One region of the Streptomyces sp. RPA4-2 genome, then DNA from elsewhere that is predicted to be linked to it. Evidence: predicted binding sites of a transcription regulator. Region 1 holds the regulator's gene; the other holds the start of a gene.
The links. Region 1 encodes HspR, which represses chaperone genes until heat shock. Its sites were predicted from a motif close to TTGAGNNNNNNNNNCTCAA; they were not measured.

Region 1 (4,418 bases):
ATGTTGTTGACGCCGACGGCCGAGATCGCCTCCAGCATGTTGGACTTGGCGTTGGCCGGGTCCCAGTCCTTGGTGTCGTACCTCCGCGCGATCTCGACCTTGCCGTCGAGCACGGACATGGCGCCCGCCTTGAACTGCGCCGCGTTCGGGTCGGTGAGCGAGCCGTTCATCATCACGATCTGCTTCGTGGCGGCGTTGGTGCCCAGCGCCTTCAGCAGTTCCTTGGCCTGCACCTCGCCGACGAGTTCGTTGTCGAAGGAGATGTACGCGTCGATCGGACCCTGCGCCAGGCGGTCGTAGGCGATGACGGGGATACCCGCGGCCTTGGCCTTGCGCACACCGCCCGCGATGGCCTTGGAGTCGACCGCGTCCACGAGGAGGACGTCGACCTTTTCGTCCACCATCTGCTGGAGCTGGGTGTTCTGCTTGCTCGCGCTCTGCTCGGCGTTGGCGTAGACCACCGAGCCCTTGCCGTTGGTGAGCTTTTTGACCTGCTCCTCGATGATCGGGTGATCGAACTTCTCGTAACGCGTGTTCCCCTTCTCGGGCAGAAGGAGACCCACCTTGATGTCGTCGCCCTTGGTCGGGCTCGCCTTGGAGTCGCTGCCGCCGATCCCGTCCACGACCCCGCAGCCGGCGAGTGAGACGGCCATCGCGGACGAGGCCAAGGCTATGGCCGTACGACGAAGCCGGGTGTTACGAGTGTTCACATCAGGTGCCTTCCGGGCGAGGTAGCTGCATTGCGACCCAGGTGGCTGAAAGCCAACGCGGCGATCACCTCAGCGTCAAGGAGTAACCACTTAACGAGATGGCAACAGCGTTCTGTGTTCCCCAAGTGAACACGATGGGAAGAGCGTGCACCTCCACTTCCACGTAACACCTGCGGCGCGCGTCGTTCCCACACACCCCGTCAGGGCCGGACAACCCCCGCCCCCGACCTGGAGACTTGAAGTTGGCCGAGTATCACCGCAGCTCCGGACGGGCGAGCGCGAGCCCGGCCCGACACGACGGGACGGCCCGCACCAGGACCGCAGTGATCTGCGTCACTCATGAACCCGGCTGTCGCACGCATCGCACAACTCCGGCCGCAATGACCGTTTATGTCTCGCCCACCCGCAAACGGCAGTGCACGTGAACGTCACTTTGTGGGGCACACCGAAGAAAACGGACCGCGGCGTCCGGGGTGCGGACTTGGCCGATTCGGCCCCCTCTCGGCGAACACCCGCGCGACCGGCCTCCGGCGGGACGTGACCACCGCCCGGAGACAGGCCGTCGGCCGCACCGTTCCCGCCGGCAAACACCTTCGCGTCGATCGCGCCGCACGGGCCCCCTCCCGCGGATGTCGGGCTCCCCCGCGCCTCCGCGGACAACTCGCCCGCCCGGCAGGCCACTTCGCGGGACGTGCGCGACCCCCGGCCGCGGACACACGAAGGGGCCGGGAGGTGATCCACCTCCCGGCCCCTTCGACGAACTGGAACTACTCCGGCGACCGCTTCGGCCGCCACACCACCAGCGCGCTCGTCTGCTGGACCTCCTGGTACGGGACCAGGTCCCGCCGGTAGGAGGCGTGCACGGCGGCCTCACGCTGCTGCATGGCCGCCGCCGCGCCGTCCAGGGCCGACTCCAGTTCCACGACACGGGACTGGAGCGCGGCGACCTGGTTCTCCAGCTCGATGATGCGTTTGATGCCGGCCAGGTTGATGCCCTCGTCCTGCGACAACTGCTGGACGGTGCGCAGCAGTTCGATGTCGCGGGCCGAGTAGCGCCGGCCACGCCCGGGCGTGCGGTCAGGTGAGACCAGGCCGAGGCGGTCGTACTGGCGCAGGGTCTGCGGGTGCAGGCCGGAGAGCTGGGCCGCCACCGAGATGACGTAGACCGGGGTCTCCTCGGTCAGTTCATAGGGGTTTCGACGACGGCCGTCCATCTGCTCATGCTCCCTTCGCGGCCTGGAACAGCTCCGCACGCGGGTCCTCGTCCGCGGTTGCCTCGCGATACGCCTCCAGGGCGTCACGCGCCTTGCCCGACACGTCCGTGGGGACCGCGACCTCGACGGTGACGAGAAGGTCGCCGCGGGTGCCGTCCTTGCGGACCGCGCCCTTGCCGCGGGCCCGCATCGTACGGCCGTTGGGCGTGCCCGGGGGCAGTTTCAGGGTGACCGGGGGGCCGCCCAGGGTCGGTACCCGCACCTCGCCGCCGAGGGCCGCCTCCGCGAAGGTGACGGGCACGGCGACGGTGAGGTTGTCGCCCTTGCGGCCGAAGACCGGGTGGGCGTCCACATGGACCGTGACGTACAGGTCGCCGGCCGGGCCGCCCCGTTCGCCGGGCCCGCCCTTGCCGCGCAGCCGGATCCGCTGCGAGTCGGTGACGCCCGCCGGGATGCGGACCTGCATCGTGCGGGACGACTTGGCGCGACCGCTGCCCGAGCACTCCATGCAGGGGTGCTCGGCGATCAGACCGCGGCCCTTGCAGTCCGGGCAGGGGTCCGTCAGCGAGAACCCGCCACCGGAGCCCCGCGCCACCTGGCCGGTGCCGACACAGGTCGGGCACACACGCGGTGTGCCGTTCTTGTCGCCGGTTCCCGAACAGGCCTTGCAGGGAGCCTGGGACGTCATCCGCAGCGGGACCGTCGCGCCGTCCACCGCCTCGGTGAAGCTCAGCGTCACCTCGGTGTCGATGTCCTGGCCGCGCCGGGGCTGGGTCCGGGTGCCGGTGCCCGCGCCGCCGCGGTTGAACAGGCCCCCGAAGACGTCGCCTATGCCGCCGCCGAAGCCGCCGGCCCCGCCGCCCGCTCCGCCCTGGGCGCCGCCTCCGAAGAGGTCGCCCAGGTCGAAGTTGAAGTTGCCGCCGCCCGCTCCGGGCCCCGGACGGAAGCCGCCGTTGCCGAAGAGGGCGCGTGCCTCGTCGTACTCCTTGCGCTTCTTGGCGTCCCCGAGGATGTCGTTCGCCTCGGAGATCTCCTTGAAGCGCTCCTCGGCCTTGGCGTTGCCCTTGTTGGCGTCCGGGTGGAACTCGCGGGCGAGCTTCCGGTACGCCTTCTTGATCTCGGCCTCGGTGGCGTCCTTGGGGACGCCGAGGACCTTGTAGTAGTCCTTCTCGATGAAGTCCTTGGTGCTCATCCCCGACGTCCCTCCTTCCTCATCGTGTCAACGTCAGCCCTCGTCCGGGCCACCGTTCTCCTTGTCCTCGGCCGCCTCAGCCGTCGTGTCGTCGGACTTGACGGACTGTGCGCCGGGCTGCGGCTCGGCGACCGCCACCCGCGCGGGGCGGATGGTGCGCTCGCCGAAGCGATACCCGGGCTGGAGAATCGCCACGCACGTCGTCTCCGTGACGTCCGGCGCGTACGAGTGCATCAGGGCCTCGTGGATCATCGGGTCGAAGGGCTCGCCCTCCTTGCCGAACTGCTGAAGCCCCATCTTCGCCGCGACGGTCTCCAGCGACTCGGCCACCGACTTGAAACCGCCGACCAGTTCACCGTGTTCCCGCGCGCGGCCGATGTCGTCGAGGACGGGCAGGAGCTCGGTCAGGAGGCTCGAGATGGCGAGCTCCTTGACCGCGATCCGGTCCCGCTCGACCCGGCGGCGGTAGTTCTGGTACTCGGCCTGGAGCCGCTGGAGGTCCGCGGTGCGCTCACCGAGCGCCGTACGTACCTGGTCCAGCTGGGCCGTCAGACCGGCGGTCTGTGCTGCGGCTGATGCGTCCCCGGCCGGGGACGCCCCCTCCGCGGAGGGGGCGTCCTTCGGCTCGGCGTCGTCAGGGGTGGCGCCGGAGGGGACGTCAGGCTTCTCTTCGAAACCCGGGGTCTCCTCCGTCACGCGGCACCGTCCTTGCGGTCCTCGTCGACGATCTCGGCGTCCACGACGTCGTCGTCGGCCCTGGCGTCGGCACCGGCGGCACCCTCGGCGCCACCGCCGGCCTGCGCGGCCTGGGCGTCGGCGTACATGGCCTGGCCCAGCTTCTGCGAGACGGCGGCGACCTTCTCGGTGGCCGTACGGATCTCGGCGGTGTCCTCGCCCTTGAGCGCGGCCTTCAGCTCCTCGACGGACGCCTCGACCTCGGTCTTGACGTCACCGGGGACCTTGTCCTCGTTGTCCTTGAGGAACTTCTCCGTCTGGTAGACGAGCTGCTCGCCCTGGTTGCGGGTCTCGGCGGCCTCGCGGCGGGCGTGGTCCTCCTCCGCGTACTTCTCGGCCTCTTCGCGCATCCGGTTGACCTCGTCCTTCGGCAGCGAGGAGCCGCCGGTGACGGTCATCTTCTGCTCCTTGCCCGTGCCCAGGTCCTTCGCGGTCACGTGCATGATGCCGTTGGCGTCGATGTCGAAGGCGACCTCGATCTGCGGGACGCCGCGGGGCGCCGGCGGCAGACCGGTCAGCTCGAACATCCCGAGCTTCTTGTTGTACGCCGCGATCTCGCGCTCGCCC
Region 2 (4,418 bases), 1.1 Mb from region 1:
CCGGGGTCAGCGCCAGCTCCAGCACCTGCCGGACGTCCGTCACGGCGTGCACGTCGAGCTTCTCCAGGACCTCCGCGGGGACGTCGTCCAGGTCGGGCTCGTTGCGCTTCGGGATCACGACCGTCGTCACCCCGGCCCGGTGGGCGGCCAGCAGCTTCTGCTTGACGCCGCCGATCGGCAGCACCCGGCCGGTCAGCGAGACCTCACCGGTCATCGCCACGTCCGTACGGACCGGCCGCCCGCTGAGCAGCGACGCGAGGGCCGTCGTCATGGTCACGCCCGCGCTCGGACCGTCCTTGGGGACGGCGCCCGCCGGGAAGTGGATGTGCACGCCCCGGTCCTTCAGATCGCCGACCGGCAGTTCCAGCTCGGCTCCGTGCGACCGCAGGAAGCTCAGCGCGATCTGCGCCGACTCCTTCATCACGTCACCCAGCTGACCGGTCAGGGTCAGACCCGCCGCGCCCGTCTCCGGGTCGGCGAGCGACGCCTCCACGTAGAGGACGTCACCGCCCGCGCCCGTGACGGCCAGACCGGTGGCGACACCGGGCACCGCGGTACGGCGCTCGGCCGGGTCCTGGGCCGACTCGGGCACGTGGTGCGGCCGTCCGAGCAACCCGCGCAGATCGGCGTCGGTCACCGTGAACGGCAGCTCCCGCTCGCCGAGTTCATGCTGCGCCGCGATCTTGCGGAGCAGCCGGGCGACGGCCCGCTCCAGGTTGCGGACGCCCGCTTCCCGGGTGTACTCCCCGGCGAGCTTGCGCAGCGCGCTCTCGTCGAGCGTGACCTCGTCCTTCGCCAGACCCGCCCGCTCCAGCTGCCGCTGCAGCAGGTGGTCACGGGCGATGACGACCTTCTCGTCCTCGGTGTACCCGTCGAGCCTGACCAGCTCCATACGGTCGAGCAGGGCCTCCGGGATGGCTTCGAGCACGTTGGCCGTCGCCAGGAACACCACGTCGCTCAGGTCGAGCTCGACCTCCAGGTAGTGGTCCCGGAAGGTGTGGTTCTGCGCGGGGTCGAGGACCTCCAGCAGGGCCGCGGCCGGGTCGCCCCGGAAGTCGGAGCCCACCTTGTCGATCTCGTCCAGCAGGACCACCGGGTTCATGGACCCGGCCTCCTTGATGGCGCGGACGATACGGCCGGGCAGGGCGCCGACGTAGGTACGCCGGTGGCCGCGGATCTCGGCCTCGTCCCGGACGCCGCCGAGGGCGACCCGGACGAACTTCCGGCCCATCGCGTGCGCGACGGACTCGCCGAGCGAGGTCTTGCCGACGCCGGGCGGTCCGACCAGCGCGAGCACGGCACCGCCGCGCCGCCCGCCGACCACGCCGAGCCCGCGCTCGGAACGCCGCTTGCGCACGGCGAGGTACTCGGTGATGCGTTCCTTCACGTCGTCGAGTCCGGCGTGCTCGGCGTCCAGGACGGCCTTGGCGCCCTGGATGTCGTACGCGCCGGTGTCGTCGGTCCGTTCGTTCCACGGCAGTTCCAGCACCGTGTCGAGCCAGGTGCGGATCCAGGAGCCCTCGGGCGACTGGTCACTGGACCGCTCCAGCTTGTCGACCTCCTTGAGGGCGGCCTCGCGGACCTTCTCGGGAAGGTCGGCGGCCTCGACGCGGGTCCGGTAGTCGTCCGACTCCTCGCCCTCCTTGGCGTCGCCGTTCAGCTCGCGCAGCTCCTTGCGGACCGCTTCCAGCTGGCGCCGCAGCAGGAACTCGCGCTGCTGCTTGTCGACGCCCTCCTGGACGTCCTTGGCGATGGACTCGGCGACGTCCTGCTCGGCGAGGTGCTCACGCAGCTGCTCGGTGGCGAGCTTCAGCCGGGCCACCGGGTCGGCGGTCTCCAGCAGCGTGACCTTCTGCTCGGTGCTCAGGAACGGGGAGTAACCGGAGTTGTCGGCGAGCGCGGACACGTCGTCGATGGCCTGTACGCGGTCCACGACCTGCCAGGCGGCGCGCTTGCGCAGCCAGCTGGTGGCGAGGGCCTTGTACTCCTTGACCAGTTCGGTGACATGACCGGGCAACGGGTCGGGCACGGTCTCGTCGACCTGGGTGCCCTCGACCCACAGTGCGGCACCGGGACCGGTCGTCCCGGCACCGATCTTCACGCGTCCACGGCCGCGGATCAGCGCGCCCGGGTCGCCGTCGGCCAGCCGGCCGACCTGCTCGACGGTGCCGAGCACACCGGTGCTCGGGTACGCCCCGTCGATGCGTGGCACCAGCAGCACCCGCGGCTTGCCGGGCTCCGACCGCGCGGCGGCCTGGGCAGCCTCCACCGCGGCACGCACATCGGCGTCGTTCAGGTCCAGCGGAACCACCATCCCGGGCAGCACGACCTCGTCGTCGAGCGGCAGCACGGGCAGGGTGAGCGATGTGGACGTCGAAGCCATGATCTTCCCTCCGGCAGTCAAGTTGAGCTACATCGACTCAATGCACGTGAGCCCCCGATTGTTCCCCCGGGCCTGTTCGCTCTGAGCGATCACTCGGCCACCCCCGGGGCTACGGGAATCCGCACAGGTCAGCGCGGTCCTCGACGCGCCGATGGGGCGGCCGGGAGTGCTCCCGGCCGGGGCTTACCGCAAGAACCCCCGCGCGCCGCGCCCTGTTCCCGCGGGGCTCCTGGGGGCGACGGTCAGGTCCTGGGCGGCGAGGGTGCCGGGCGCCTGGGCGGCCCGGACGGCGGGGTCGGCCGTGTCGCGGCCCCCGCGCCCGTCCGCGCCGGCCCGGTGCCGGCGCCGTATCAGCGGCCAGGTCGAGACCCCGACCGCCAGGGACAGCAGGTGTCCCCAGTCGGTCATCGGGTCCCGGAACGCGATCAGGTCGCCGGCCAGCACCCCCGCGAAGCCGATCAGCAGCGGCCAGCGCAGCCACGGCGTCAGCAGCCCGGCGAGGGCACCGACGCTCGCGGCGACACCGAAGCTGATGCCGTAGTCGAGACGGTGCAGGGAACTGCCGGGAAGGTGTCCGGCCAGCACCGACAGGCCGACGGGCACCTCGGTGGCCAGCGTGGCCACGACATGGCCGAGCAGGAAGACACCCGCCGCCCGCAGTCCGCCTATGCGCCGCTCCAGCGCGGTCAGTACGAGCACGAACCCGGCCGCGTACATCGACGCGACCCCGCCCGCGATCCACAGCGCGCTGGCCAGCAGCACCAGCACCGGATGGCGCGCGAGGTGCGCCACGTCCGTGCTGGAGCCCTGCTGGAGGGCGTGGACGAGGGAGGGGGCCGCGTGGTCCGCGGTCACCGACACGACGGCGAGGACCGCCGCGTACCCGAAGGTGAAGGGCGTGCCGGTGGGGGTGGGGAGCAGCCGCCAGGGCCGCAGCGCGCTTGTCCGGGCGCGGGCGAGGGCACGGGTGCGGGCGCGAGAGGCGGGCGGGCGGGGTGCGGATGTCTCCGTGACCGCGTCGCCGCGCTGTCGCGGCATGCCGTCCAGCACGGACGTGCCGGCTTCCGCGTTCTCGGGCGTGGCGTCCGACGGGGAGGTGGTGGCCGCCGCGGTCGTGCTCCGGTCCAAGGTGGAGGGCTCCTTCCGTCCCCACCCACCCTTGGGTGTCCCACGCGCCACTGTCTATGACCGACGCCACCCGCGGGGGGATTCACAGCAAGCCCGCATCCGCGTATGCGGTCCATATGTAGGGAGGACCCCGCGCCCGGGGATCGTTCCCGCCGCGCGTCCGGGCGGACTGCCAGGATGGGAGCCATGACGGCTCCGTACGACACCCCCGTAGTCATCGACCGCAGGGAAGGCCCGTACGGCGAGGTCGTGTTGCGGCGCCACGGCGCACTGCTGCAGATCATCGCCAACGGATGCTTCCTGATGGACACCTCGGACGGCCGCTCGGAGCGGCTGCTCGTCGACGCCGCGTACGACGCCCTCGACGGACGCCCGGAGCCGGACCTCCTGATCGGCGGACTCGGCGTCGGGTTCTCGCTCGCCCACGCGGCGGCGGACCGGCGCTGGGGGCGCATCAGCGTCGTCGAACGCGAGCGGGCCATCGTCGACTGGCACCGTGACGGTCCGCTGGCCGGGCTCTCCGCGCGGGCGTTCGCCGATCCGCGCACCGAGATCGTGGAGGCCGATCTGTCCACTCACCTACGTGAGACATCCGCCACGTACGACGCGCTCTGCCTGGACATCGACAACGGCCCCGACTGGACCGTCACGGAGGACAACGACAGCCTGTACGGACCGGCCGGACTCGCGGACTGCGCGCGGGTGTTGAGGCCCGGCGGAGTGCTCGCCGTATGGTCCGCCCGGCCCTCTCCGGAATTTGAAGGAAGCTTGCGGAATGCCGGATTCCGACGGGTGCGTACCGAAGAGATCCCGGTTGCCCGGGGCGTTCCGGACGTCGTCCACCTCGCGACAGGGCCTGGATAGCCGAGCGCAGCCGACTGCCCTTACGCTGCTCCCCTGGCGCGGA

Region 2: lon (endopeptidase La) is a predicted target of HspR. The motif match lies at 2,406-2,424, and genes of this name have one in related genera.

The regions. Positions count from the first base shown of each region.
Region 1 is NZ_CP050975.2:4,966,629-4,971,046, reverse strand. Features, by position in the region: gene HEP85_RS21735 (substrate-binding domain-containing protein) at 1-653, opposite strand, end outside; gene HEP85_RS21730 (heat shock protein transcriptional repressor HspR) at 1,478-1,924, opposite strand; gene dnaJ (molecular chaperone DnaJ) at 1,929-3,116, opposite strand; gene grpE (nucleotide exchange factor GrpE) at 3,150-3,812, opposite strand; gene dnaK (molecular chaperone DnaK) at 3,809-4,418, opposite strand, start outside.
Region 2 is NZ_CP050975.2:6,062,386-6,066,803, reverse strand. Features, by position in the region: gene lon (endopeptidase La) at 1-2,383, opposite strand, end outside; gene HEP85_RS26695 (rhomboid-like protein) at 2,567-3,511, opposite strand; gene HEP85_RS26690 (spermidine synthase) at 3,698-4,375, shown strand.